Regions from separate parts of the Thalassospira sp. ABD4_177 genome, predicted to be linked through region 1. Evidence: predicted binding sites of a transcription regulator. Region 1 holds the regulator's gene; the other holds the start of a gene.

The links. Region 1 encodes LexA, which represses DNA repair genes until DNA is damaged. Its sites were predicted from a motif close to ATGTTCTANTTTGGTTC; they were not measured.
Region 2: a site for LexA is predicted at 5,709-5,725, ahead of uvrA (excinuclease ABC subunit UvrA). Genes of this name have one in related genera too.

Annotation. Positions count from the first base shown of each region.
Region 1 covers NZ_JBSWWO010000001.1:2,362,274-2,377,616, forward strand. The annotation lists gene lpxB (lipid-A-disaccharide synthase) at 1-668, shown strand, start outside; gene ACXAF0_RS10795 (VOC family protein) at 742-1,182, shown strand; gene ACXAF0_RS10800 (citrate synthase) at 1,289-2,596, opposite strand; gene gltX (glutamate--tRNA ligase) at 2,707-4,113, opposite strand; gene ACXAF0_RS10810 (ComEC/Rec2 family competence protein) at 4,393-6,393, shown strand; gene lexA (transcriptional repressor LexA) at 6,486-7,193, opposite strand; gene moaC (cyclic pyranopterin monophosphate synthase MoaC) at 7,356-7,856, opposite strand; gene trpC (indole-3-glycerol phosphate synthase TrpC) at 7,853-8,650, opposite strand; gene trpD (anthranilate phosphoribosyltransferase) at 8,647-9,681, opposite strand; gene ACXAF0_RS10835 (anthranilate synthase component II) at 9,728-10,300, opposite strand; gene ACXAF0_RS10840 (divergent polysaccharide deacetylase family protein) at 10,573-11,796, shown strand; gene trpE (anthranilate synthase component I) at 11,928-13,427, opposite strand; gene ACXAF0_RS10850 (SurA N-terminal domain-containing protein) at 13,511-15,343, opposite strand, start outside.
Region 2 covers NZ_JBSWWO010000001.1:2,570,290-2,585,632, forward strand. The annotation lists gene ugpE (sn-glycerol-3-phosphate ABC transporter permease UgpE) at 1-271, opposite strand, end outside; gene ACXAF0_RS11795 (ABC transporter permease subunit) at 285-1,163, opposite strand; gene ACXAF0_RS11800 (extracellular solute-binding protein) at 1,248-2,546, opposite strand; gene nagA (N-acetylglucosamine-6-phosphate deacetylase) at 3,143-4,285, shown strand; gene fbaA (class II fructose-bisphosphate aldolase) at 4,448-5,527, shown strand; gene uvrA (excinuclease ABC subunit UvrA) at 5,736-8,570, shown strand; partial or broken gene ACXAF0_RS11820 (IS3 family transposase) at 8,651-9,753, shown strand; gene ACXAF0_RS11825 (hypothetical protein) at 9,823-10,803, opposite strand; gene trmFO (methylenetetrahydrofolate--tRNA-(uracil(54)-C(5))-methyltransferase (FADH(2)-oxidizing) TrmFO) at 11,007-12,353, shown strand; gene ACXAF0_RS11835 (hypothetical protein) at 12,410-13,003, opposite strand; gene ACXAF0_RS11840 (phytoene/squalene synthase family protein) at 13,137-13,982, opposite strand; gene ACXAF0_RS11845 (mechanosensitive ion channel family protein) at 13,988-15,160, opposite strand; gene ACXAF0_RS11850 (NAD(P)-binding protein) at 15,269-15,343, shown strand, end outside.

The DNA of each region.
Region 1 (15,343 bases):
TCGGCCACTCAGCGGTCGAAGAGCGCAGTGACGGTGATGCGGAACGATTTCGCACCCAACATGGCCTGAGCGCCGATAAAAAGCTTCTCGCGGTTCTGCCCGGAAGCCGCAATTCCGAAGTCAAACGCCTGCTTCCAGTCTTCAAAGAGGTGATCGACGATATCGCGGCCAAATATCCCGATGCACGTATCGTTGTCCCGACCGTCAGCAAGGTGGCCGATACGGTCACCGAGGAAATGCAATCATGGCCGCTTGATCCGATTGTCGTCACCACCGATCAGGACCGCCATGACGCCTTTGCGGCTGCGAATGCGGCCTTGGCTGCATCGGGAACGGTGTCATTGGAACTCGCCATTGCCGGTGTCCCGCATGTGATTGCTTATCAGGTCAACGCAATTACCGGCTGGATTGCCAAACGTCTGATCAAGATTGATACCGTCACCATCGTCAATCTGGTGCTTGGCAATAAGCTGATCCCCGAGTTCCTTCAGGAAAACTGCAAGGCAAAGAACATTATTCCGCGCCTTGATGCCCTGATGGCAGACGGCCCGGAAAGAAGCGCGCAGATCGAAGGTTTTGATAAGGCCTGCACCTTGCTCGGGTTTGGGGATCGCCCACCCAGTGAAAAGGCCGCCGATCAGATTTTGAAAATCATCGCCAAAAAATAAGCTCTTACGGCTGGCATCAAGGCAGCATTGCAATTAGGTTCTTCGCATTGAACAATTCATAACGGAGAGTGTTATGCGCTACCTGCACACGATGGTACGTGTCGAGAATGTCGATGAATCGATGAAGTTCTATTGTGACCTTCTTGGGATGCAAGAGACCCGCCGCATCGAAAGCGAGCAGGGCCGTTTCACCCTGATTTATCTTGCACCACCGGCTGACGTGGAAAGTGCCAAATCCGTCAAGGCGCCTGAGCTTGAATTGACCTATAACTGGGACCCGGAAAGCTATTCGGGTGGCCGCAACTTCGGGCATCTGGCCTATGAAGTTGACGACATCTATGCCACTTGCCAGAAACTGATGGATGCGGGTGTGACCATCAACCGCCCGCCGCGCGACGGCCGTATGGCGTTTGTGCGCTCCCCGGATGGCATCTCCATCGAGTTCCTGCAAAAGGGTGATAACCTCGCACCGGCAGAACCATGGGCCAGCATGGAAAACACCGGCAGCTGGTAAGCGTGCAAATGTAGGTTTGTTGGGGAAGGGGAAACCTGCCCTGAAACATAAAAAAGGCCCGGAAAAATCCGGGCCTTTTCTTTTGTCTGGTCTTTGTCGACGCGGCTTAGCGCTTGTTGACCGGAACGAACGGACGTTCTTCGATGCCGGTAAACAGCTGACGCGGACGACCGATTTTCTGAGACGGATCTTCGATCATCTCTTTCCACTGGGAAATCCAGCCAACGGTACGTGCAACAGCGAACAGCACGGTGAACATGCTGACCGGGATGCCCATCGCCTTGAAGATGATGCCCGAATAGAAGTCGACGTTCGGGTAGAGTTTCTTCTCGATGAAGTACTCGTCTTCACGTGCGATGCGTTCCAGTTCCTGGGCAACGTCAAGCAGCGGATCCTGAATGTTGAGTTCCTTGAGAACTTCGTGGCAGGTTTCCTGCATGACCTTGGCGCGCGGATCGTAGTTTTTGTAAACGCGGTGACCAAAGCCCATCAGACGGAACGGATCGTTCTTGTCTTTTGCTTTTGCAACGAATTCCGGAATGTTTTTCACATCGCCGATTTCGTTGAGCATCTTCAGAACGGCTTCGTTCGCGCCGCCATGTGCCGGACCCCAAAGGGATGCGATACCAGCAGCGATACATGCGAACGGGTTGGCACCCGAAGAACCGGCCAGACGGACGGTCGAGGTCGAAGCATTCTGTTCGTGGTCGGCATGCAGGATCAGGATACGGTCCATTGCTTTGGCCAGAACCGGATTGACTTCGTAATCTTCGCACGGGTTACCGAACATCATCTGCAGGAAGTTTTCTGCATAACCAAGTTTGTTGTTCGGATAACGGAACGGCTGACCGATCGAATATTTGTATGCCATCGCAGCAATGGTCGGCATTTTCGCAATCAGGCGATAAGCCGAAATCAGGCGCTGCTGCGGGTCATTGATGTCGGTACTGTCATGGTAGAATGCAGACATTGCACCGATAACGCCAACCATGATGGCCATCGGATGCGCGTCACGGCGGAAGCCGTTATAGAAGTTGCGCATCTGTTCGTGGACCATGGTGTGCATGGTGATGTCGTTTTCGAACTGGCTTTTCTCGGTGGCGTTCGGCAGCTCACCATAAAGCAGCAGATGGCAGACTTCGAGGAAGTCGGCATTTTCTGCGAGTTCGTCAATTGCATAACCACGGTGACGCAGGATACCAACGTCGCCATCAATGTAGGTCAGTTCGGACTGGCAGGAGCCGGTCGAAGTGAAACCCGGGTCATAAGTGAAGTATCCGGTTTCTGCATAGAGCTTGCGAATGTCGATGACAGACGGGCCTACGCTACCCTCAAGCACCGGCATCTCGAACGACTTGCCAGTGGCATTGTCGGTCATTGTCACGGTGTGGGAAGTCTTGGAATTAGATGCCATGACTATTTTTCCTTCCCTGTTTGAACGAACACGGTTTCAAGTTGTGTGCAGCATAATGCTGCGGCGCACAAAGCGCAAACGGGTTATTAGTTTTTCTTAATTCGCTGTTGTTATGCATCAAAATGGCGAATGCGTTTCAGCGTTTGTGTCTTGCCAAGCACAATCATTACTTCGAAGATGCCTGGTGAAGAGTTGGAGCCTGTAAGCACCGCCCGCAAGGGCTGCGCAACTTTGCCAAGCTTTAACTCGAACTTCTCGGCGATGGCACGAACACTTGCGTCAACGTCCTCTTCCGTCCAGCTATCAAGCGCTTCCAGGCTGTTGGCCAGTTCCTTGAACAGACCTTCAGGTGCACCATCAATCAGGGACTGGGCTTTCTCGTTAACGGAATTGACGCCGTCAGTAACGTAGAAGGCCGAAGAGTCGGCGAGCTCGGTGAGAGTCTTGGCCCTTTCTTTAAGGCCTGACATGCCGTTGATCAAGATTTCTTTTTGCGATGCATCAAGACCGTCAACGCCAATCTGCTTGGCTATCAGCGGTGCGATCTCGTCTACAAGGCGGCTGTCATCGGCCTGACGCAGGTAGATGCCATTAAGGTTGGTCAGCTTCGCGAAATCAAAGCGCGCCGCACCTTTGCCGACATCGGTAATGTCAAACCATTCAATCGCCTGCTCGGTCGAGATAACCTCATCATCGCCATGGCCCCAGCCAAGACGCAGAAGATAGTTATTGATTGCTTCAGGCAGGAAACCCATCTCATCGCGATAGGCGTCAACACCAAGCGCACCATGACGTTTGGACAGTTTCGCACCGTCCGGGCCATGGATAAGCGGGATATGCGCAAAGGTCGGAACGTCCCACCCCATGGCGTCATAAATGACTTTCTGGCGGAACGCGTTGGTCAGGTGGTCATCACCACGAATAACGTTGGTTACACCCATGTCGTGGTCATCGACCACAACGGACAGCATGTAGGTGGGGGTGCCGTCGCCGCGCAGGATGACATAATCATCAAGCTGCTCGTTACTGACACGAACTTCACCCTGAACCTGATCATTGATGACCGCACCGCCTTCCTGCGGCGCTTTCACGCGTACGACCGGTTTCACACCTTCGGGCGCTTCGGATGCGTCACGGTCACGCCAGGTGCCGTCATATTTCATCGGACGGCCTTCGGCGCGGGCTTTTTCGCGCATCGCCGTCAGCTCTTCTTGCGAGCAATAGCAATAATAGGCTTTCCCGGCATCAAGGAGCTGTTGGGCAACTTCTGCATGGCGGTCGCGACGCGAAAACTGGAAAGTCGGTTCTTCGTCAGCGGTCAGGCCAAGCCAGTTCAAGCCGTCAAAAATGGCCTCGACGGCCTCGGGCGTTGAACGTTCACGGTCGGTATCCTCGATCCGGAGCAGGAACTTGCCACCGGTATGTTTGGCATAAAGCCAATTATAAAGTGCGGTGCGTGCGCCGCCGATATGTAAAAACCCGGTCGGAGACGGGGCAAAACGGGTAACAACCGTCATTCAATCTATCCGTTATTTGGATGTTGTCGCTTGTACTGGGGACTTTTAGCGTGCAGGCTATAGCACAAATGACACGCTGTTGCACCACAGCGGATGTTAGATAGAAACTATGCGGCAGGCGGGCTATTGGACATTCGTCGTAGGGCGGCAAGTAAAATTCAATTAATTCAAATATTTGCGATGATCCTTTCGCAAATTAATTTTGTTGTTACAAGCCAAAGAAATAAGTGGTTTCTAACGTCGGTTATATTCTTTGGGTTGGGCTGTGCAGCGTATTTCTTGCTCCCTGCGCGTGTTGGTGCCGGTCAGATTGGTCTGGCCGTGATTCTTTTGGCCTGTGCATTCTGGATGTCGCGGCGCATTGCCATCGTGGCCTTTGTCTTTCAACTGCTTGCCAGCATGGCTTTCGGGGCTTTGACAAGTGCGGTTCATACCGAACTTGGCCCCGATGATATTCCAACCAAAACGCTTTATGTGATGGAGGTCACTGGCACCATTATCGGGCTGGAACCACGCAACGGCCGGATCCGTGCAACTGTTGAGCCATCCGAAATTGAAGGCATTGCAAACGATCAATTGAACTGGAATGTCCGGCTCAGTTTTCTGGGCGATAGTGTGCTTGCGATTGGTGATCAGGTCCGCGCAAGCGCGCGGCTCTTTCCACTGCGTCCGCCCTCTGTGCCCGGTGATCCGCATTTTTCGCGCAACCTCTATTTCAGCGATATCGGCGCATCCGGGTTTGTGTTCGGGCGACAGTTCGAAGTTTTGAAGAATGATAAATCAATCAATAACAATGCGTTATTTGTTTATATTGAAAGAGCACGTCAATATATATCAGCCTCTATTAGCAATGAAATGCGCGGACCGGAAACTGGAATTGCAAAGGCGCTGATCATTGGGGAGCGCGGCGAAGTCACCCCGGAAATTGCCGATAACCTTCGAAAATCCGGTCTTGCACATTTGCTGGCGATTTCCGGTCTGCATATGGGGTTGCTCTGCGGGACGGTGTTTTTCCTGATCCGTTTCGGGTTGGCTGCCATTCCGGCAATTGCCCTGCGTTATCCGATCAAGAAATGGGCGGCGATGGCCGCGATGCTGGCGGGGCTTGTTTATCTTGGGTTATCGGGGGCCACCATCCCGACCCAGCGTGCCTTTGTCATGTTGCTCGTTGTCTGGTTGGCATTGCTCTTGGATCGCCGCGCCATATCCCTTCGGCTGGTCGGGGTCGCGGCCATCGTGGTGCTGCTCCTGCGGCCTGATGCCGTGTTGGGGGCCAGTTTCCAGTTATCTTTTGCCGCTGTTGGCGCGCTTGTCGCCTTTTATGACGGGCCGGGGCGGCGTTGGCTGGACCGACAAGGGATGTTGTCCTGGTATGAGCGAGGTGGTCTTTATCTTGCCGGTTTGCTTCTGACCAGTCTGATTGTAACGGCCGTGACCGCGCCGATCATTGGCTATCATTTCGGGCGCATTTCCATGCTTGGCGTCTTGGCCAATCTGGTCGCCATTCCGGTAATGGCTTTCTGGGTGATGCCCTGGATCGTCGTGACCTTGGCGCTGATCCCGCTTGGATTATCCGGCCTGTCCCTGGCGGCGATGAAGCCCGGGCTGATTGCTTTGCTGGAAACCGCTGATCTGGTCGCAGCCCAAAACTGGGGGCTTTGGTATGTCGCGGGCCTTGATATGTTGGCGGTCGCTTTGGGGTTGCTCGCACTGGCATGGATTGTCATCTGGTGCGACAAGGTGATGATCCTCCCGGTACTGCCTGTGATCGCGGCTGCCTTCATTTTTCAGATAACCCATCAGGAACCTGAAATCCTGATCTCGGGGGATCGTGAAAGCTTTGCAATCTATGATCCGGATACCGGTATCCTGCACACATCCTCCCGGCTGAATGACTTTCAGAAAGATATCTGGATGAACCGCTTTGGTATTCGCCCGGAACAGGCAGCACACAGCGTTCAGGCATGCCAAAATGATCCCTGTAGCGTTGCTGTCAGTGCGGACGGCATTCCATCACAGATCATTGTCGCCAGCCGCATCAGCAATCCGTTTTATGCCTGTCGCAATGCCGATATCGTCGTCAACCAACAAACCGATCTGCCTAACAGCTGTCAGGTGTCTGGGGCGCGTATGGTGATTGATGATGATGTGCTGTGGTGGCAGGGCGGTGTGGCCGTCAAGCTGCCAACAAACCCCGACCGACAGCCGATAATCAAAACGGTGCGTGAAGACAGCGGTAATTGGCCCTGGATCATCATTGGCGGCAGAGCAGGGCGCTAAGCGCCTACGTCGATATCAGCCATAGTCGTTAGAAAACAAAACGCCCGGGCAAAGGCGCCGGGCGTATGTTGTTCGGAATATTGAGTGATCAATCAGTACTGACGCAGCAGCCCGACCAGACGGCCCTGAATTTGCACGCGATCCGGCGACAGGGCGCGGGTTTCATAGCGTGCGTTGGCGGGTTCAAGCAGCACTTCACCACGGCCACGTTTCAGGCGCTTCAGGGTGGCTTCGGCATCATCAACAAGGGCAACCACAATAGTGCCGTCATGGGCTTGTTCGCAACGCTGGATCAGGACGGTATCGCCATCAAGAATGCCAGCCTCAACCATAGAATCACCCGAAACTTCAAGCGCGTAGTGATCGCCGCTGCCAAGTAGGGCCGCAGGAACCTGTACCATGGTGCTTTGATCACGCAGCGCCTCGATCGGCGTGCCCGCAGCAATCCGGCCATATAGTGGCAGACCGATGGATTCCCCTGCCTCGGAGAAGGCGGTTGGCACTGTGGCGGGCCGGTGCGGGGCCTTTCGTGCGCTGGCGATTGACGTCACGTTGTTGGGCGTTTCTGGACCGTCATCTTCATTGTTTTCAGGCAGGCGCACCACTTCAAGCGCGCGGGCCCGATGGGCGAGGCGGCGGATGAAACCGCGTTCCTCAAGGCCCGTAATCAGGCGATGAATGCCGGATTTGGATTTAAGGTTCAGGGCCTCTTTCATTTCATCGAAAGAGGGCGAAATCCCGTGATCGCGAAGGTAATTGTCTATATAGACCAGCAACTCATATTGCTTGCGCGTCAGCATGATATTTCCCGAACCTGTAAAAAGAACAAAAAGGATACATAAATGTTCTACTTTAGTTCTTTTCGCGGGTCAAGCGGCTCTGTACGATTAAACGCAAAAACCGAATAATCGCGGCAATTTTTCAAAAAATATGAATATTGGGCCGTGAAACAGGACAGGATGTTAGTCCGCCGTAAAGGTCCCCGACTTGCCACCTTCTTTCCGGGTGACCCGCAAATCGGTAATCCTCATACTTTTGTCAACCGCCTTGCACATGTCAAAAACCGTGAGTGCGGAAACTGATGCTGCGGTAAGCGCCTCCATCTCGACACCGGTCTTGCCGGTTGTCTTGCAGGTGGCGGTGATATCGACTGCATCAACGTCTTCCGCAAGCTCAAGGTCGACCGTGACCGAGGTCAGGGGCAGGGGATGACAGAGCGGGATCAGATCGGGGGTCTTTTTCGCCCCCATGATCCCGGCCAATTGGGCGATGCCAAGAACATCACCCTTTTTATGGCCACGGTCCGCAATCAGTTTTGCGGTTTCCGACGACATCAGAACCCGTGCCTTGGCAATCGCGATGCGCGCAGTTTCCGCCTTGGCCGAGATATCGACCATCACTGCATTGCCACCGGCGTCAATATGGGAAAGCTTGTCTGCCATTTTCGGTCCAGTATTGATCAGGCCGCAAGGCCGAGCAGGTTGCGGGTGGCGGTTGCGACGTCGTCCTGACGCATCAGGCTTTCACCGATCAGGAAGCACTGGGCGCCAACCTTTGCCATGCGGGCCAGGTCGTCCGGTGTAAACAGGCCGCTTTCGGCCACTAGCAGGCGACCACCGCCGACCATGCTTGCCAGTTCCTCGGTCGTGGTGAGGGAGGTTTCCATGGTCTTGAGATTGCGGTTGTTGATGCCGAGCAAACGTGATTTGAGCTTCAGCGCACGTTCAAGTTCCGGGGCATTGTGCACCTCGATCAGGACGTCCATGCCAAGGCTGTGCGCGGCATCTTCAAGTTCGGCGGCCAGGCTGTCTTCAAGGGCGGCCATGATCAGAAGGATGCAATCCGCACCAAGTGCGCGGGCCTCGGTCACCTGATAGGGATCGATCATGAAATCCTTGCGAAGGGCGGGAAGGTCGACCGCTGCGCGGGCGGCGACCAGATAGCTGTCATCGCCCTGGAAATAGGGGATGTCGGTCAGAACCGACAGGCAGCTTGCCCCGCCAGCCTTATAGGCCTTGGCGAGTTCAGGCGGATTGAAGTCCGGGCGGATCAGGCCTTTGGACGGGGATGCCTTCTTGATTTCGGCAATCAGACCATAACGGCCATCGGCAACACTGGTTTCAAGTGCGTTGATGAAGCCACGCGGCGCGGATTGTGTTTTTGCCTCGGCCTCAAGCGTGGCAAGGGACGTGCGCGCCTTGCAGGCCGCGACATGATCGCGCTTGTCGTTGCAGATTTTGGTCAGTACGTCGCTCACGCCGGGGTTCCTTCGTTCGTAATGTCTACAAGGCCCTGAAGGGTTTCGGCAGCCTTGCCGCTATCAATCGCGTCTGCGGCCTTTTTGATTCCATCGGCCAGATCGCTGGCAATGCCGGTGACGACAAGCGCCGCACCCGCATTCATCAGAACGATATCACGGTACGGGCCTTTCTTGGCGGCGAGCAGGTCCGTGATCGCCTTGGCATTCTCATCGGCATCGCCACCCTTGAGGTCGTCAAGCGTTGCGGTTTCAAGGCCGAAATCGCCCGGATTGATTTCAAAGGTGGTGACGGTGCCGTCCTTGACCTCGGCGACAAAGGTCGGGCCGGTGGTCGAGATTTCATCAAGGCCGCTATGACCATGCACAACCCAAGCGTGGACGGAGCCAAGACGGTTAAGCACATGGGCAATCGGTTCGACCCACTGTTTACCAAAGACACCAAGAACCTGACGTTTGGTTTTGGCCGGGTTGGCGAGCGGGCCCAGCAGGTTAAAGATCGTGCGCGTGCCCATTTCAACGCGGGTCGGCATCACGTGACGCATCGCCGAATGATGGCGGGTGGCCATCATGAAGCAAAGATTGATCTTTTTCAGCGCCTTTTCAAGGAGCTTCATATCGGCATCAAGATTGACACCCAGCGCCATCAGAACATCCGCCGAGCCCGATTTCGACGATGCCGCGCGGTTGCCATGCTTGGCAACCGTGGCGCCAGCGGCGGCGGCAACGATGGCCGCCCCGGTCGAAATGTTATAGGTGCCGCTGCCATCACCGCCGGTGCCGCAGGTATCAACCGCGTTTTCCGGGGCAATGATGCCGGTGGCCTTTTCACGCATGACACGGGCCGCGCCGGTGATTTCATCGATGGTTTCACCGCGCAGTCGCAACCCCATCAGGAAAGCCCCCATCTGCGACGGCGTCGCCTGACCGGACATCAGCACGTTAAAGGCGCCTTCGGCCATGCTTTCGGTCAGTTTTTCGCCATCTGCGACTTTGGCCAGAATTGGCTTCAGATCATGATCAGTCGACATCGGGTCTTCCTTGGTTTGCGGTCCAGTGCGTGTTGGGCACTATGGGTCAGGCACTGGTATAGTCGATAAAATTCTTCAATAGGGCGTGTCCATGTTCCGAAGCAATGCTTTCGGGATGGAACTGAACGCCATGAATCTGATGGTTTTTGTGACGCACGCCCATAATCAGACCATCTCCGCTTTGGGCGGTGATTTCAAGGTTGTCGGGCAAAGTTTCGCGCTCGATCACCAATGAATGATAGCGGGTGGCTTCAAACGGGCTGGGAAGGCCCGCAAAGACGCTTTGTCCGGAATGGGTCATCGCATCGGTCTTGCCGTGCATGCATTCAGGCGCGCGAATGACCTTGCCGCCAAAGGCCTGACCGATGGATTGATGGCCAAGGCAAACGCCAAGCAGCTTGACCTTGCCCGCCGCCGCCTTGATCAGATCAAGGCAAATGCCGGCACGTTCCGGGTCGCACGGGCCCGGCGAAATCACAATCCCTTCGGGATTAAGCGCCATGGCTTCTTCAACACTGACCTCATCGTTGCGGCGCACTTCGACCTCGGGGCCGAGTTCGCGCAGATAGTGCCACAGATTGAATGTGAAACTGTCGTAATTATCGATGAGGAGATACATAAAAAAGCAGGCTCATGCACATTAAGATCGGCAGAGAATAAACGCCATTGTCGCTACGTCAAGCAGAAGCAGAGCAAGGCTTTTTTAGCCTCTGGCGCGTCTTTGATCACGCGAGGTGTAATCCTTTAACCGTGCGCTAACCAGAACCGTTTTAAAAACGTGAAAACACAAGCCGACGTGATCGGTATATAATCACCATATGGGAAGGGGCTGTTCAATCAACGAAACAGCCGCTACGAGCATCCCAGCAAACGAATACTGGAGACCACAGCGTGGCACGCCGGGCAACCCGGGCAACGACCGCCAGACGTAAAAAGGCGGCACCCAAGAAATCCAACCGTAAAAAGACCGCCCCGAACAAGAAAACGGGTGGTATTGGTCGCCTGATGCTGGGCGGGGCCTTTGTTGCGGGTACGCTTTCGGCCATCATTGCGGTTGGCAGCATGCTTGAACTTGATCGCGCATCCGATGAAATTGGCCGTGCTTCGGATCAGGGCGCACCAAATTATGCGCTGGCTGACCCCGAACCGACCCCGATGCTGCGCAAGGATTACACGCTTTCGGATAAGGCGTCGGTCTCCGAGCGTGGACGCACGGGATATCTCGTTGGCGAGAATGACGGTTCTGGTGCATCAAGTGGGCAGAGTGAACCAGGTCTGGCCAACTATGTCCCGGCCCCAGAGTCCCGCAAGCCCGCCCAAGCTGGTGATATCCTTCCGGGTGACAGCGGCAATGATGTGCCAGGTTCGTCGGTTGCCGCCATGGATCAGCCGTGGCGGAAATATGCCGCCCTGACACAGGATACCGGGGACAAGCCGGTGATCGCGATTGTGATCGATGATGCAGGCCTTGATCAGCCGCGCACTGCCAAAACGGTCGAGCTTCCGGGGCCGATCACGATTTCCTATCTACCCTATGCCCGGGATTTGCAGCCACAGGTCGATGCGGCGCGCAAGGCCGGGCATGAAGTGATGCTGCATATGCCCATGGAGCCGTCCTCCAGTGCGGTTGATCCGGGGCCACATGCCCTGTATGTCAGCGATGGTCGTGACAAGGTTCTGTCGGAAATGAACTGGATGCTGGATCAGTTCGATGGCTATGTCGGTGTGAACAACCATATGGGCAGCAAGTTTACATCGGACCCCGCCCATATGAAAATGGTCATGGAAGTCATGAAGTCCCGTGGACTGATGTTCCTCGATTCCCGCACCAGTGCAAAGTCTGTTGCCTACTCCACAGCGGGCAGTTTTGGTGTTCCGGCTCTGACGCGTGATGTGTTTATCGATGATGCAGACGATGCTGCCAAGATTGCTGAGATGCTTGATAAAATCGAACGGGTGGCCAGCAAACAGGGATATGCCATCGCCATTGGACATCCACGCGATCGGACGCTTGGCGCGCTTGCGAAATGGATTCCTGAAATTCAGGCCAAGGGGTTCGAGCTGGTCCCGATTACAGATGTTCTGCGCCGATCAATGCAGAGTGTGACTGGCTAACCTTAACCTGAACAAATCGTCATTCCCACGAAGGTGGGAATCCACAACGGTAGCAACGCTGTTTGGATTCCGGGTCTACGCTTCGCTTCGCCCGGAATGACGGTTTTCATCTTTGTTATGGTTTGTTCCCGTCACGCGAAGCGATGGGCTTCGCGCGCAGCCGCCATCAGGGCGCCTGCCTTGTTCTGGCATTCCTTATGTTCAAGTTCCGGTTTGCTGTCGACGACGACACCGGCCCCGGCCTGAATATGGATTTTCTCGTCCTTGATGACGGCGGTGCGGAGCGCAATACAGGTATCCATCGAGCCGTCGGCCGAGATATAGCCGATGCAGCCGGCATAGATGCCACGGCGGACCGATTCCAGTTCATCGATGATTTCCATGGCGCGGACCTTGGGCGCGCCCGAAACGGTGCCTGCCGGGAAGCCGGCCTTGAGCGCGTCCATGGCGTCATATTTGGTTTCGTCAATCTGACCGACCACGTTAGAGACGATATGCATGACGTGGGAATAGTATTCGATCTGTTCTCGGTCGGTGACACGCACAGTCCCCGGTTTGGAAACGCGCCCGACATCGTTGCGACCAAGGTCGAGCAGCATCAGATGTTCCGAGCGTTCCTTGGGGTCATCAAGCAGGTCCTGCGCCATGATCTTGTCGTCATCGGGCGTTTTGCCGCGCCGACGGGTACCGGCAATCGGGCGAATGGTGACTTCGCCGTCGCGCAGACGCACAAGGATTTCCGGGCTGGCGCCGACGACCTGAAAACCGCCGATATCAAGATAGAACATGAAGGGCGACGGATTGATCCGCCGCAAAGCCCGATAAAAAGCAAAAGGCGGGAGCTGATAGGGTAGTGTGTAGCGTTGTGACAGCACCACCTGAAAGATGTCGCCTGCACGGATGTAATCCTTGGCCTTTTCGACCATGTCGTGGAAGCCGACCTCATCAACGCTGACCGCAGGCTCGGGCAGGGTGTCGGGCACGGATTTGGAGCGACGGTCGATAAACAGGTTACGCTGGAACTGCTGGACCACGTCATTGAGACGCGCGCAGGCCAGATCATAGGCTGCATCCGCCGAGATACCGTTTTCCGGGCGCACCGGGCTGACAACGGTAACCGTGTCTTCGATGGTATCGAAACTTGCGGTGACAGTCGGGCGGATGAAAATGGCATCGGGTACATCAAGTTCGTCCTTGTTGCTGTCGGGCAGCTTTTCCATCAGGCGGACGGTGTCGTAGCCCATATAGCCGACCAGTCCGGCACTCATCGGCGGCAGGTTGTCGGGCAGTTCGATATAGCTTTCGGCGATCAGTTTCTTGAGGCTGTCAAGCGGGGCGTCAGCCTCGGCCAGGAAGGCGTCGGCATCGGCCATCGCACGGCGATTAAGCTCGGCCTTGTCGCCAAAGCAGCGCCAGATCAGATCGGGCTTGAGACCCAGGAACGAATACCGTCCCCGAACCGATCCGCCTTCAACAGATTCAAGCAAATAGGTGTTTGGCATGCCTTCGGCGATCTTGAGAAAGGCCGAGACCGGCGTATCAAGGTCAGCGGTCAGCGAGGTCCAGAGAACCTGCGAAATGCCGTTGTCGTAGTTTTGCTTGAAACTGGTGAAATCCGGTTTGATTTCCATGGTCTGTCCGATGTTGAGACGCGTTGTCGGGATAGAAATAGAAAAAGGGCGACCGGATTTTTCCGGTCGCCCTTGTTGACTGATCAGTTTGCAGCGGTTGGTTGATAAAGCTCGTTGATCACGCTGTTATTCACACTGACCGAGATTTCCTCGTTCAGGTAATTGAGATACTGCGCAAGGATATCTTCGTTCAGCGCTTCCTTGAGCTCGTCATTTACCGGTGCGGCGTCTGCGGTGTTTATGTCGGCTGCCTCGATGTCATCAAGCTTGACGACAAGAACGTCTTCACCGGTCTGAACGGCTTTGGCCTTGCCGTCTTCAAGGGTGAAGAGGGCTGCGGCAACAGCCGGGTTTACATCATCACCAAGGCCCTGGCCGGTGCGGCGGGTCATGCCGGTTTCGCGAACGGTGGTCGCATCTTCGGATGCAAGCGTCGCGATGTCAGCACCGGTATTGTTGATGTTGCCAGCCAGTTCTTCGGCCTTTTCCATCATCAGGCGCTGACGTTCTTCGGCTGTCCAGGCGGCGACAACGTCTTCACGGACGTCTTCGAACGGACGCAGGGCCGAGGGCGTTACGTTTTCAACGCGGACAACATAACGGGTGCCTGAAGCGGTTTCTTCGAGGAAGCTTTCCTCGCCGTTTTCAAGTTCGAAGATCTTGGCGTTGATTTCTTCTGCACCGTCAACGTTCTGACCAACAAGGCCTTCGCCGCGGACAACGCCGTCAAGCTTGTAGGTTTTTGCACCGACGTCACGTGCGGCATCTTCGATCGGGGTGCCCGCACCGAGTTCCTCGTCAAAGGTGGCGGCAAGATCGTAGATCGCGTCTTCGGCTTTGAACTGCTTGAGGCCATCAACAATGATGTCGCGTACTTCATCAAGGCTTTGCGTGCTGCCCGGGGTGACGGACGGAACACGGATGATGTGCCAGCCAAGGGCGGTTTCAACCGGCTCGGAAATGCCGCCTTCTTCAAGGGAGAAGGTCGCTTCGCTCAGATCCGGCAGAATATCGTTGGCGGTGAATTCGCCGAGTTTGACCATGGCTTCGTCCATGCCGGCATCTTCGGCAACGGCCATGAAGTCAGCACCTTCTTGAAGGCGGTTATAGGCATCACGCGCGGTCTGTTCTTCGTTCGGGGCAAACAGGATCTGTTCGACCGTACGTTTTTCCGGGGTCTGGAATTCCGGTTCGCGCTGGGCATAAGACTCAGCGATTTCATCCTCGGTCACGGGGATGGTCGGGATGAGATCGGCTGCGCTGAGCGTTGCCAGGGTCACGTCGCGGCTTTCCGGTGCGGTGAACTGTGTGGCGTTATCTTCGTGATAGGCACGCAGGGTGGCGTCATCGGCGACCGGAATGTCGGCGAACTCGTCCGCATTCAGTGCAAAGAAAGAACCGCTGCGCTGTTCATTGCGATAGGCAACGATCTGGCGCGCCATGATGTCGGGCACAGCTGCCGGGCTGGTCAGGCTGTCAACAACCTGCTGGCTCATCATATCGCCACGGACACCATTGATGAATTCGTTTTCGGTGTAGCCCGCCTGATAAAGCGCCTGCATGAAGCGGTCGCGGCTGAACTGGCCGGTGGCCGGGTCCTTGAAGCTGTCAGACGAGAAAATCTGATCGCGGACTTTTTCGTCGCTGATGCCGATGCCGATATTCTTGGCATCTTCGCGCAGGATCTTCTGCGAGACGAGCGACTGCACCGTATTGTTCAGAAGGCCCATCTGGACGGCCTGCTGCTGGTTGAAGTTCGGTCCGAACATGTTTCGCATATTCTGAACGCTGCGCTGAAACGCGCGGTCCAGTTCGACCGGGGTGATCTTCTGGCTGCCGATTTCGGCAACTTCACGCGAGGTGCCCAGATTAAGCATCGATGCGTTCAGGCCCCAGATCACGAAGCTCAGTGCAAT
Region 2 (15,343 bases), 210 kb from region 1:
TGCCGATCGCAAAGCCAAGGCCAAGCACCATGCTGTTAAACAGCATTTCGATTGCGGTGACCCTGCCCTTGGTTGCCTCTGCATCAAACAGGATGGCGCCGTAGTTTGAAAAGAACTCGTTCCCCGGCCAGAATTGCAGACCATGCTGGAAAATGTATTCCCGGGTGTGGGTGGAAGACGCAAAGGCTATCCAGACCGGAAGGATCATGAAAAGTGCGCCAAGCACCAGAATGGTGTGGTTGGTAAATATACGCCATTTTGACTGATACATGATGACGTTCCCCCTAGTAATGCACTTTACGTTCGATGAAGCGGAACTGGAACACGGTCAGGACGCTGACCATGATCATCAGCAGGACCGACTGCGCGGCACTGCCGCCCATATCTGCACCAAGGAAGCCATCGACATAAACCTTGTAAACAAGGGTCGCGGTTGATCCACCCGGCGCGCCTTTTGTCGAAACGTCAATGATGCCAAAGGTTTCAAAGAAGGCGTATGTCAGGTTGATCACCAACAGGAAGAAGGTCGTCGGTGCGAGAAGCGGGAAAGTAATCGTCCAGAAACGGCGTTCCGGGCTTTTGCAGTCAAGGGTTGCTGCTTCCTGGACCGATTTCGGAATGCCCTGAAGACCGGACAGGAAGAAGATGAAGTTCACACTGACCTGTTTCCAGACGGCAATCAGAATGACGACGAAGGCTGCGTCATTGGCGTTCTGGATGTGGTTGAACTCAAACCCGAAGCTGTTGAATGCCTTGTAAAGGTCACCCATCAACGGGTTGAACATCATGTTGCCCAGAAGACCTGCCACCGGCGGCGCAATCGCATAACCCCACATCAGAAGCGTTTTATAGCTCTTGGCACCCCGGATCACTTCATCGACGCGCACTGCAAGAAACAGGGAGATCGCGATGGAAAGCACGGAAACCAGAACCGAGAATACGACAGTGAAGATGGCAGAGCGTGTCCAAGAACTGCTGGAAAGCACATCTTCGAAATTGCGGAACCAGACAAACTGCGAAGACAGGCCAAAGGCATCTTCAAGCAGGAACGACTGATACAGCGCCTGGGCCGCCGGCCACAGGAAGAATATGCAAATAATCAGAATTTGCGGTGCGATGAAAAGATATGGCACCGCGCTGTGTTCAAATTGTACGCGCTTCATTGTGAACGCAACCTCAAGGCAAAATCAGAAAATGCAAAACAGGGCGGCCAAAAGATCGGCCGCCCCGCATTTGCGAAAAGCAGATTAGTTCGAGTAGGTATCGTTGAAGCGATCCAGCAGACCGTTTGCTTCTTCTTCGATGGTCGCAAAGGCTGCATCAACGGTTTCTTCGCCGTTCATGATCTTGTCGACTTCACGATAGATGACTTCACGGATCTGGACGTAGAAGCCAAGACGGTAACCTTTGGTCCACTCGCCGCCTTCTTCTGAAAGCTGGATGATACCAACTTCGGCATCCGGGCTTTCTTTGTAATAGCCGTCCGATTTTGCAAGGTCATATGCTGCGTTGGTGATCGGAACATAGCCGGTTTCTTTGTGCCAGTAGTACTGGGTTTCCGGCTTGGTCAGGAATTTGAAGAATTCAGCAACACCTGCATCCTGTTCGGCATCATGGCCCGAGAATGCGAAGAGTGCTGCACCACCGATGAAGGTCGATTTCGGTGCATCGCCAACATTTTCCCAGTACGGAAGGGTCGAGGTGCCGAAATCAAACTGCGCGGATTTACGCAGGCCACCGAACGAACCAGACGAACCGATCCACATTGCAACCTGTTGCTGAACAAATGCGTCCTGGTTTGCGCCCCATGCACGGCCATAATAACCATAATAGCCAGCGTCTTTCCAATCCTTGACGTGCTGCCAGTGATCTTTCAGAGCATCGTTGTTGTAGAGGATTTCAACATCGGTGCTGTCATAACCGTTGTTGGCGGTCGCCATCTGCAGGTTGTGACGCGACATGAAGTTCTCAAAGAAGATCCACGGGCTGTGCGACTGTGCAAGTGCTGTGAAACCAGCTTCCTTGAGTTTCGGAGCAGCAGCTTCGAACTCTTCCCAGGTCTTCGGCACATCAACACCAGCTTTGTCGAGGGCTTCCTTGTTGTAATACAGAAGCGGGGTCGAGCTGTTGAACGGCATGCCGATCATCTTACCTTCTGAATCGGCATAGAAGTAACGAACACCCGGGATGTAATCATTGATGTCGAAAGTGACATCGTTTTCTTCAAGCAGGTCCTGAACCGGCTTAACAGCGCCTTTGGCGTTGATGATGGTAGCAGCACCGGCATCGAAGATCTGAATGATGTTCGGCTGGTTTTTCGCGCGGAACGCTGCGATACCGGCCGTCATGGTGTCTTCGTAACCGCCCTTGTTGATGGATACGAGTTTGTATTCATCCTGGCTTGCGTTGAAGTCTTCGGTGATCTGGTTGACGACGTCGCCAAGTGCGCCGTCCATTGCATGCCACCAAGTGATCTCGGTTGCAGCTTGTGCGGTGCTGCCAAGGGCAAACACGGCAGCAGCCGCCATCAGTGTTTTGCGGAACATGATTTTCTATCTCCCAAATAAAAACTTTGCGCGAAAAGCCGCTCGTTGAACGGTCTCTCGCAACGCTCTCGTTTTCATCTGAGGGGGACGCTTCCTCAAGTGACAGTTTTCGGAAATTTACTTTTTGATGTGCGTAATTACCGTTTGGACTGTCGATTATTGATATTGTTAGTACATTCGACCCCTTCAAATGTTCAAATGAACATCTCACAAATTGAATGGGCATGAAAGCCTTTCGATCATGCAGAAATCCTGTGTTTGACGACGCCCCTCCTGCATGCCCCGGTATTCCTTGTGTTTTCGCATTCCGTCGAAATGTTACAGTAAAGTGATTTTTTGAATCGACTGGCTGCGATTTTGATTTTCGGCTTTGTTGAAACGAATATTGCGTTTGATGTGCCGATTTTCATTTGCGAATTTGGCTTCGAGCGTTCTTGACGATTCTAAAACCCGAACGTCGGGTATCTTAAAATCAACGAGTAACTGTTGGTTTGCACATTGCAGATGTGTAAAGGTTCTGGGAAATTCGGTTTGTGCGCCAGCAAGGTACGCACGCCCTACTTAGTCGCTATCCGAAAGCTTTGCCGGGAAGACCAATGACCACATTTGCAATTTTCAACGCCCGGGTTTTCGATGGTAACGATTTTCATACGGATAAGGCTGTTATCGTCCGTGAAGGGATGATTGAAGCCCTACTCCCAAAAAACGAAATCCCTTCTGACATTGATGTTATTGATGTAGGTAATCGGATCCTCGCCCCCGGACTGATTGATGTTCAGGTTAATGGCGGCGGCGGCGTGCTCCTGAACGATGCACCAAATGTCGAGACCATCAAAACAATCGTCGCCGCGCACCGTCGGTTCGGCACAACCGCCATGCTGCCAACACTGATCACAGATACCCGTGAAAAGATGGTTGCTGCCATTGCTGCTGTTCAGCAAGCGCTTGATGAAGGTGTTCACGGTGTGGTCGGGATCCACCTTGAGGGACCTTACCTTAACCGCGAGCGACGTGGTGTGCATCCGGCCGAGCAGATCCGGCCGATGGAAGATGACGCGATTGAGCTGCTGTCAGGCCTGCGCAATGGACGGACACTGGTCACCTTGGCACCGGAAAATACGGAGCCTGATGCCATCACAAATTTGGTCTCACGCGGTGTTCTTGTTTGTGCCGGACATACCGCTAGTCGTTATGAGGATATCATGGCAGCCATTGGTCAAGGCATGCATGGCTTCACCCATCTGTTTAACGCCATGAGCCCCCTAAGCCATCGCGAACCGGGTGTCGTCGGCGCAGCACTGTCTGATGACAGCACGTGGTGCGGCCTGATTGCCGATGGTTTTCATGTTCATCCCTCCGTGATCAAGGTTGCCGTGCGCGCCAAAGCCAAGGGCAAAATGATGCTGGTGACCGACGCGATGCCAACGGTTGGTGCGACTGAAAAGCGTTTTAAGCTGGGAGATGAGGAAATCATCGCTGTTGCCGGGCGCTGTGCGCTTGCAGATGGGACATTGGCGGGTTCGGACCTCGATATGATTTCTGCGGTGCGCAATTGCATGAAAATGGCCGAGATCGGGCTTGATGAAGCCCTGCGCATGGCATCGCTTTACCCGGCGGAATTTCTTGGGCTTGGTGATGTTCTTGGCCGGTTGGCGCCAGGTTATCAGGCCGATATGATCTTGTTTGATGATCAGTTCAATGTGTCGCAAAGCTGGATCAGGGGCGCGCAATCGACATAGTTCTTGGGAAACGCGATATTTTCCGAAAGTCTATGATGGAAAACCTTGACCTGAGAGAGCATTTAGAAGATGCATTGGGCTCTGTAACAGTTTGTATGCAGGATCCTCAGGAGATTTTGCTGTTGATCTGTTTTTACTCTGACCCCCAGGAGGAGTACCCACATGCCTTCCGTTAAACCCGGTGTTGTTACCGGTGCTGCCTACCGCGAACTCGTTGCTGCCTGCAAGCAGGACGGTTACGCCCTTCCCGCCGTCAATATTACCTCATCGAGCACAATGAACGCGGCCCTTGAAGCTGCTGCAAATGCCGGTTCCGACATCATCATTCAGCTGTCGAATGGTGGTGCGCAGTTCTTTGCCGGCAAGGGCATCAAGGATGCCGCAACGGCGCGCGTTTTGGGCGCTGTTTCTGCTGCCCGCCATGCGCAGCTTCTGGCCGAGCATTACGGCGTTGCTGTTGTCATGCATACCGACCACGCGAACCGCAAGTTCGTGCCGTGGGTCGATGAGATGCTGAAATGGAGCGAAAAAGCCTACGCCGAAACCGGCAAGGCGCTTTATAGCTCCCACATGCTTGATCTTTCCGAAGAGTCCGTTGAAGACAACCTCGCAACCTGCGAGACGTTCCTCAAACGGATGGCCGCCATCGAAATGAGCCTTGAGATCGAACTGGGCGTTACCGGTGGTGAAGAAGACGGTATCGGTCAGGAACTTGATACCTCGGTCGAGGAAATCGATCCGCGCCTGTACACCCGCCCGGAAGAAGTCGAAGAAGCCTATCGTCGTCTTTCCCCGCTGGGTCACTTCTCTGTCGCGGCCGCATTTGGCAACGTGCACGGCGTTTACAAGCCGGGCAATGTCAAGCTCCGGCCGGAAATCCTTCTGGAAAGCCAAAAATACGTTGCCGAGAAACATGGTCTTGGTGACCGTCCGCTCGACTTCGTGTTCCATGGTGGTTCCGGTTCGGAAAAAGAGAAAATCGAAGAAGCTGTCAGCTATGGCTGCTTCAAGATGAATATCGATACCGATACCCAGTTCGCCTATGCCCGTCCGGTCGGCGAATATGTCGAAGCCAATGATCGTGCTTTCAAGTATCAGGTCGATCCGGAAACCGATCAGCCCTACAAAAAGCAATACGATCCGCGCGTCTGGATCCGTGAAGCGGAACTTTCGATGGCAGCCCGCCTCGAAGAAGCTTTCAAGGACCTTGGCGCAACCGGTCGCTCGGTTACCAAAGGCTAAGCCAGAAAAAAATCTGACCTTTCCGGTCACAGGATTTATGAAGCCCGCCGGTCTTGTTCGGCGGGCTTTTTCGTGGCTCCATCATGCGCGGGATTGTTAATTGACAGTCTCCTGACAAATACTGACAGGAACTGTCAGGGGTGCGCTTGCGTATAGCGTTTGGCTCCTCTATACACTTTCCGAACAATTCAGGAACAAAAGGCCCGACATGCTGACGAAAATTTCGGTTCGCGGTGCGAAAGAACACAATCTTCAGAACATTGATGTGGAACTGCCGCGCGATTCCCTTGTGGTGATTACCGGCCTGTCGGGGTCTGGCAAAAGCTCGCTCGCGTTCGACACCATCTATGCCGAAGGCCAGCGTCGCTATGTCGAAAGCCTGTCGGCCTATGCGCGCCAGTTCCTTGAGCTGATGCAAAAGCCCGATGTCGAGTATATTGATGGTCTGTCGCCAGCGATTTCCATCGAACAGAAAACGACATCGAAAAACCCGCGTTCCACCGTCGGCACGGTGACCGAGATCTATGACTATATGCGTCTTCTCTGGGCGCGTGTTGGCATCCCCTATTCGCCGGCGACCGGCCTTCCGATTGTCAGCCAGACCGTGTCGCAAATGGTTGACCGGGTTATGGAAATGGATGAAGGCACGCGCCTTTATCTTCTGGCCCCGATCGTGCGGGGTCGCAAAGGCGAATACAAAAAGGAACTGCGTGAATTGCGCGCACGCGGCTTCCAGCGTGTCAAAATCGATCGCGAAATGTATGACATCGATGAAGCACCGGAGCTGAACAAGAAGCTCAAACACGACATTTCCATCGTAGTCGACCGCCTGATCGTCAAGGAAGGCATTTCAACCCGTCTGGCAGACAGTTTCGAGACCGCGCTTGAACTCACCGACGGCATTGTCCTGACCGAGGATGCCAAAACCGGCGACACCACCGTGTTTTCGGCAAAGTTCGCCTGCCCGGTTTCCGGCTTTACCATCGAGGAAATCGAGCCGCGTCTGTTTTCATTCAACAATCCGTTTGGCGCCTGCCCGGCATGTGATGGCCTTGGCACCCAGATGGAGTTTGATCCGATGCTGGTCGTGCCTGATGAAAGCAAGACGCTTGAGGACGGGGCTGTTGCGCCCTGGGCCAGCACGACATCGAAATATTACCTGCAGACCCTGAAGTCGGTTGCCAAGCATTTCGGGTTCAAGACCAATATCGCGTGGGAAAAACTGCCCAAGAAGGCACAGGATATCATTCTGCATGGTTCCGGTGACGAGGAAGTCACGGTGACCTATGACGATGGTTCGCGCAGCTACAAGGTTTCCCGCCCGTTCGAAGGTGTGATTCCCAACATGTCTCGGCGCTGGCGGGAAACCGACAGCCAGTGGGCCCGTGACGAACTGTCTAAATACCAGATGGTGTCAAATTGCCCGACCTGCTCGGGCAAGCGCCTGAAGCCCGAAGCATTGGCGGTTAAGGTTGATGGCTGTGATATTTCACAGGTGACCGACCTTTCGATTGCCAAGGCAGGTGACTGGTTCATCGCCCTTGAAGAGAAACTGAACGCCAAAGAAACCGAGATCGCGCGTCGTGTCTTGCGCGAAATCAATGATCGCCTGCGCTTCCTCCGTGATGTCGGTCTGGATTATCTGTCGATGTCACGCACATCAGGTACGTTATCAGGTGGTGAAAGCCAGCGTATCCGATTGGCCTCACAGATTGGGTCCGGCCTGACCGGCGTTTTGTACGTGCTTGATGAACCGTCCATCGGCCTGCATCAGCGTGACAATGACCGCCTGCTTGAGACCCTGAAACGCTTGCGTGATCTGGGGAACACGGTGCTGGTCGTGGAACATGACGAGGATGCCATTCGTGCGGCCGATTACGTCGTTGATATGGGCCCAGGTGCGGGTATCCATGGCGGCCGCATTGTTGCCGAAGGCACGCCCGAGCAGATCCAGCAAAACCCGGACAGCCTGACAGGTAAATACCTTGTCGGCGTTGAGCAGATTGCGGTTCCAAAGGAACGCCGCAAGGGCAATGGCAATGGCAAGGCGATCACTATCAAGGGTGCGACGGCCAACAACCTTCAGGGCATTGATGTCGACTTCCCGCTGGGTAAATTCATCTGCGTTACCGGGGTTTCCGGTGGCGGAAAATCAAGCCTTGTGATCGAAACGCTGTATAAGGCGCTGGCCAAGCGGATGCATAATGCGCGTCATTATCCCGGCGCACATGACGAGATCACGGGTGTCGAGCTGATCGACAAGATCATTGATATCGACCAAAGCCCGATTGGCCGAACCCCGCGTTCGAACCCGGTGACCTATACCGGCGCCTTTACGCCGATCCGTGAATGGTTCGCGCAATTGCCTGAAGCCAAAACACGCGGTTACAAGCCCGGTCGGTTCTCGTTTAACGTCAAGGGCGGGCGTTGCGAAGCCTGTCAGGGCGATGGCGTGATCAAGATTGAAATGCACTTCCTGCCCGACGTTTATGTCGAATGTGATCAGTGCAAAGGCCATCGCTATAATCGTGAAACGCTGGAAATATCGTTTAAAGGCAAGTCGATATCCGATGTCCTTGATATGACAGTCGAAGAAGGTGCGGATTTCTTCAAGGCCGTGCCATCAATCCGCGACAAGATGGAAACCCTCAAACAGGTCGGGCTTTCCTATATCCATCTGGGCCAACAGGCGACGACACTGTCCGGTGGTGAAGCCCAGCGTGTGAAGCTTGCCAAGGAACTGTCAAAACGCGCCACGGGTCGCACCATCTATATCCTTGATGAACCGACGACGGGCTTGCATTTCCATGATATCCGCAAGCTTCTGGAAGTGCTGCATACTCTTGTTGATCAGGGCAATACAGTGGTTGTGATTGAACATAATCTGGATGTTATCAAGACCGCCGACTGGATCATTGATATCGGTCCAGAAGGTGGCGATGGCGGCGGCCAGTTGGTCGGCACCGGGACACCGGAAGACATCATGGGCAATGAGCGCAGCTATACCGGCCGTTACCTGAAACGCCATCTGGGGCTTGAATAAACCAAAAGGGCAGCTTCGAGCTGCCCTTTTTTATTTTTGTGTCTCGTCCTGAAATACGTTGTCACCTATAGGAGATGACAATGTCAAAGTCAGGAGCAGCGCGTCGCAAGCGCACGCAACGTGATTACAATATGGGCTTTAAACTGGCTGTCGTGGATCAGGTCGAAAAAGGCGAGATGACCTATAAGCAGGCACAATCCCACTATGGTATCCAGGGACGCAGTACAGTCCTGAACTGGTTGCGCAAACATGGTAAGCTCGATTGGTCCATAACGAGGCAACCAGCCATGTCCCCATTGAAAGAAACACCTGAACAGAAGATCAAGCGCCTTGAAAGGGAGCTTGAAGACGAACGGATTCGCGTCATGGTGATGGATGGCATGATCACCATCATGGATGAGGAATATGGAGCCGGCCTGCGAAAAAAGTACTTATCCGAACTGCGAGAACATTACAGGCGCAAGGGCAAGTCAGTCTGAGCCGAACCTGTCGCTGTTTTGGTCTTTCAAGGCAGTCGGTTTACCAACTGCTGCAGGATGATTTACGCCGTCTTGGGATCAAGATAGGGCGTGATCGTCTGTTTGACTGGCTCAGAGAGCATCGTCTTTTGGTGAAGCCACAAAAGAATTATACCAAAACCACCCACAGCAAACACTGGATGAGAAAGCATCCAAACCTGGTGACCGGACGCAAGCCATGCCGTCCCGAAGAGATCTTTGTCAGCGACATCACCTATGTCGAGAGTGATGAAGGCGTGCACTACCTTTCGCTGGTCACCGATGCCTTTTCCCGCAAGATTATGGGACATGTGCTCAGCCACAACATGGCCGCATCCGAGGTAGTCGGGGCATTGAAACAGGCAATCAGTAACCGGATCACCAAAGAGCCGTTGATCCATCATTCTGATCGAGGCCTGCAATTTTGTTCGGGCTGCTATCAGAAGGTTCTGAGGAAGCACCAAATTACACCATCAATGACCGATGGCTATGATTGCTACCAGAATGCCTTGGCCGAGCGCATGAACGGTATTCTTAAGCAGGAGTTCCTCTTGCACCGCTGCAAAACCTTCGAGGACCTCCGTAAACTGGTCAAGGAGGCCATCGATACTTACAATACCATGCGACCGCACATCGCTTTGGGAATGCAAACACCAGAAAACGTGCATCAAAAAGCCAGCGGATGATCATCCGCTGGCTCAAGCAAAACCGTCAACGTATTTTAGGACGGCACATTGGATCGGGTTCAGACATACCTAGCCGGAATGCGTGACCCGGTCCTCGACCCGTTTGACCAGTGCTGTGCTGAGGCGTTCACTAAATCCGGACAGGAAGGCAAAGACCAAAACGATGGAAATCTGCTGACCGGCGGCAGCTGACTGACTGATCTGGTCAAGGTCATCAATCTTGTGCAGCTCATCAAGCGGGATTGGCAACATCCCTGCTCGCAACGCCAGAAGCACGATGATCGCAAAACAGAACCCCATGCAGGGCCTAAACAGGAAATTAAAGAACACAGATGCCGGTTCCATTTCATCCCACGGCACATCCTTGCCAAGTCGCATCATCATGCTGGTCAGCGCACCGATTGCGCCAAAACTGCCCACGACAAACAACAAGTCATAGCTAAACCCGAATACCTTGCCACTGCCCGTACTGATGATGTTGTCGACCTGAACAAACAGCAACACAGCAAAAACGAGCACAATCGGCGACAGCGCCAAAGCTAGGGCAGCAATCCGCAGGCTTTTGTTAAACGCCTTTTCGACCGGATTGGCCGGCGGCAAAAGTTTCGGTTTGTCTTTCTGTTCATGTTTCAGGTCATGCAGATATCCCTGCACAAAGCCATCCCGCCCCTGATTAAGCGCGAGAAGCATGATGATGGCATCGGATTGCTTGCGGTCCTGTAGTGCCGCGTTTTCGGGATCGCCTTCCTCGCGCCACCATCGCAGGAAGGCACGAATAACCATCGAAGACCGCCATCCTTGTCGCGTGGCGACTACATATTCGATCATGCCTTCAATATCGGCCGGACCAAACCCGCCCTCGCCCAAGCCACCGAACGGAAAACCAAGCCGACGCTCTTTGGGTTCGGTTTTGATTTCATCATCCTCATTTTCAGGTTCTTCACGCACCTCGATGCACTCCACATCGATGACGTGTCTTCGGCGCGGCACAAGGCCGATCACCGGACAATGGGTGGGTTCGTAACCATAAGGATGATGCGGGTAACTCATGATGCCATCTTCGCGTTATCGGGACAGAACGGCTCTGGCCTTTAAGACGCGATGGATGTGGTGTTGTGAAAATTGTTTTCCCGCCTGGCGCGATGTGAACTCGTTTGCTGATCTTGCAGTGCAATTGACTTGAAATCTGCCCCCTTGCACCGCTATGTGTGTGCCACGTTATCAAAACCCACTCTGGCAAGGAGTTCGCACACGTGAATACGGTCAAACCTGTTCATATTATCGGCGCCGGTCTGGCAGGCAGTGAAGCCGCCTGGCAATTGGCAGAAGCCGGTGTGCCCGTCATCATCCATGAAATGCGTCCGACGCGCCCGACCGATGCGCATCACACTGACAAGTGTGCCGAACTGGTCTGTTCGAACTCGTTCCGGTCTGACGACAAGGAATACAATGCCGTCGGCCTGATCCATGATGAAATGCGCCGTGCTGGATCGATCATTATGCGCTGTGCCGATCAGCACAAGGTGCCCGCGGGCGGTGCATTGGCTGTCGACCGCGAAGGTTTTTCCGAAGCCGTGACGAACGCGCTTGAAAACCATCCATTGATCACGATGGAACGCGGCGAAATTGATGGCCTCCCGCCCGAAGAATGGGAACAAACCATCATCGCAACCGGGCCGTTGACATCCGGTGCGTTGGCAGATGCCATCCGCAAGGCCACTGGCGAGGAAAGCCTGGCCTTCTTTGATGCCATTGCCCCGATTGTCTATAAGGACAGCATCGATTTCGACAAGGCATGGTTCCAGTCGCGCTATGACAAGGGCGACGGCAAGGACTACATCAACTGCCCGATGTATGAAGACGAATATAACCGCTTCATCGACGCCCTGATTGACGGCGAAAAAACCGAATTCAAGGAATGGGAAAAAGACACCCCCTATTTCGATGGCTGCCTTCCGATTGAGGTCATGGCCGAACGTGGCCGTGAAACCTTGCGCCACGGCCCGATGAAGCCGGTTGGCTTGACCAACCCGCATAATCCGACGCAAAAGCCGCGCGCAATCGTTCAGCTGCGCCAGGACAACGCCCTTGGCACGCTCTACAACATGGTAGGGTTCCAGACCAAACTGAAATACGGCGCACAGGTCGACGTTTTCCGGACTATTCCGGGCCTTGAAAACGCGGAATTCGCCCGTCTGGGTGGCATTCACCGCAATACGTTCCTGAATTCGCCACGTCTTCTGGATGGTACGCTGCGCCTCAAATCACGCCCGGACCTGCGTTTTGCCGGTCAGATTACGGGCTGCGAAGGATATGTTGAAAGTGCGGCCGTTGGTCTTATGGTCGGTCGGTTTACGGCGGCAGAAAAAGCCGGCACGGAAATCGCGGCCCCGCCGCTTGCAACCGCCATGGGCGCCCTTTTGAACCACATCACCGGTGGTGCGGATGAAAGCACCTTCCAGCCCATGAATGTGAATTTCGGCCTGTTTCCCGATCTTGAACTGACAAAACGGGTCAAGGGGCGTGATCGCAAGAAGCTCTATACTGACCGGGCCATCCCGCTATTCGATGAATGGTTGGGTGCTGTGTCGAGCGCCTAAAAGGACAAAAGCCGCATCACATCAGATGCGGCTTTTTCTTTGAACATCACGCGCGATCAGTACGGATCGGATTGCCGGGTCAGCTTGCCGGTAACATCGCGAATTTGTTCACCATCGCGGAAACGGCGAAAGACCAGATCAAGGTTTCCTTCCTCGTCAAGCGTGCGCTTGTAGACCTGCATCTCATACCCGCCTTCATCGTTGATATAGAGCGCATGAATGGTCAGCGTCTTACCAACGATCCGGGCCCAGAAGAACGGTTCGCCTTTGAGGGGATCATTGGGAACACGTTTGCCAAACAGGCCCGAACGCATCGCACTGCCATAAATATCGGCCCGTTCCGTTGCATAGAACTCGACATCCAGCGATACGTTTTTTTCACGGCCATCGGGCTTATGGATCACGGTTGACCAGTCGACGACAAAGCCGCGTTCGGTTTTTTCAATCACGACATCAAGATCACGCGCCTGAAGCTCGTTCTCGGCATGTTCGATGGTGGTCCCGTGATAAGATCCGACAAAGGGATCAATGCTGGCCGCACGCGCCGTCGAAAAGGAAATCGCAAACAGGCACAGGCTGGCAAGAAGCACAAGGCCATCAAGCCATCGCATCCGTGTCAGTGAGATCGAATTTGCCATGCCGGTACTCATCTCAGGTTCGTCCTGTGTTGCGCCCAATTTCAAAGCCTTATCAACGCTACCATGGACAGTTCGATGCTGTCCTGACCTTTGTTCTCACATTAAGAGATATTTTTGTGATGCTTATGTGGCAAGCCACATGCAATCAATATCTCTTGAGCATCCCGTTTAACGTTAAACGCAAGCTTGCCGGGCGTGCCAAACCAAACTCAGCAGAAAACGGATCAAAATCGGCCTTTGCCAGTTTGCGCAGATACCCATCGGCCAGAACAACCGGCAATGCGGCGGCGTGGGCCGTTTTTGGCAAGGCACGGCGATGTTTGCGGGCTTCATGGATCCGGTCACGTGCAAGCTTGGCCAACTCGCCGATGAAATCGCGGATTTCCTGCTTTTTGCGAAACTCGAACACATCACCTTGGGCTACTTCGTGATGGTCCATTCGGTCCTTGGGCAGATAAAGCCGTTTCGAACGCCCGTGGAAGACAATGGCGCGCATGATCCCGAGCAACCCATAGGCATTGCCGGCGAGACGTGCGGCATGTTCGGCATCCTCCCCCTCTGCCCCGAGAAGTCGTGACGCAAGGACACTCACCTGCCCCGATGTCTGATCGATATAACGATCAAGCTCCTGCTGCGTGGCGGGTTGACGATCTTCCAGATCAAACTCGCGGGCGGCCACAATGGCTTCAAGGTCGGCAACATCAAGTTGACCGTCCTTGACCAGTTCGGCGAGTGGTTCGACGACTTCGTGTTTGCGCACTTGCCCCTCGCCCAGTTCGGTCAGGGTGTCACGCCACCATTGCAGGCGGATATGGCCCAGCATGACTTCACTGACCATCTCGCGGGTTTTGGAGACTTCCTGATTAAAGGCATAGAGCGTAAACAGGGATTCGCGTTTTTCCGGTGCCGCAAACAGCGCGCACAGGAACCGGTCCCGGTCATGGCGCCGGACATAGTCGGCACAATGGGAAAGCTTGGGCGTATCGGTCATCTATCCTATCCGATCTTACGTTCGGAACGTTGATCGTCATTCGGGCTATTGGTGAGTTCCGGCATGCTTTCGACATATAGCGATTGTGACGGGAAGGCGAAAGCCGCCCCTTCTTCTTCGACAATGCGCTTGAAAGCAATGATGTGGCGATTGCGGATGTCGCGCCAGGTCACCCAGTCCGTGGTGGTCGTGAAGTAGTAAAGGTCGATATTGATCGAGCTGGCACCAAAATCCGAAAAATGAACCATCTGGGCAACATCGGTCTGCGCGACATCATCATCGTTTTTCAGGAAATCACGCAGCTTGTCGACGATGGCTTCCATCTGTTTGGCTGTTGTGCGGTATTCAAGACCGATCACCATCTTGATCCGGCGATGGGTCATGCGCGACCAGTTGATCACCGGAGAATCGACAATCTGGGCATTAGGCATGGTGACCAGCGCCTTGGCAAAGGTGCGCACCTTTGTGGCACGCAAACCAACGACCTCGACCGTTCCTTCGAAATGCGGCGTTTCGATCCAGTCGCCGCGCTTATAGAGGTTATCGGCAAAAATCGTCAGACCGCCAAAAATATTGGCAACAGAATCCTTGGCCGCCAATGCGACCGCCATCCCGGCCAGACCAAGGCCGCCGAGGAAGGCTGAAACATCGATGCCCCAGTTTTCGAGAATGATGACGCCGCCAATAACAACAATGAGCGTCTTAACACCGCGAATAAAGAACTGTCGCAGATCGTCACCAAGACCGGCGCCAAAGCGCCCAACCAGGCGATTAAGCGAAACCCCCAAGGGTTCCACAGCCCTAAACAGAGCCCAGAAGATGCAAAACGCTGCAGCAACAGAAATGGCCTCGACGACAACCGCATCGACTTCCTTAGGCAGGGACAGCACTTCGGTCGCGAAATAGGCGCCCAGCAACATGAAAAGCGCCTGCAGCGGCAGCGCAAAGGCATCGAGCACCTTGGCCATCATGCTTTGTGAGCGTTGCTGCGCAACCCGGCGCAATATCCCAAGGGCACCGCGCACCAGAACACGCTTGAAGATAAAGAACACCACCAGCACCAGAAGCGCGCCGATCAGTCTTCCGATCTCTCCGCCGCCAAGCATATCGACCCATGAATTCATGTGGCCGATCACCTCCTCGTTGAGGTTGTCCAGTTCGGTCGTGATTTCATCCATGGCTTGTAAGCTGTTCTGATGTTAAGGTTATTGCGACTTCTGACATGCTGCGACTTTGTAGCACATCGTTCTCTGGCCTTTGTATAACAACTAAATTGGCTCAGGCATATGGCATCATTTGCGTCGGGAAGCTTACACGTTATTGGCGGCGGCCTTGCCGGATCGGCACTGGCGACCTGCATG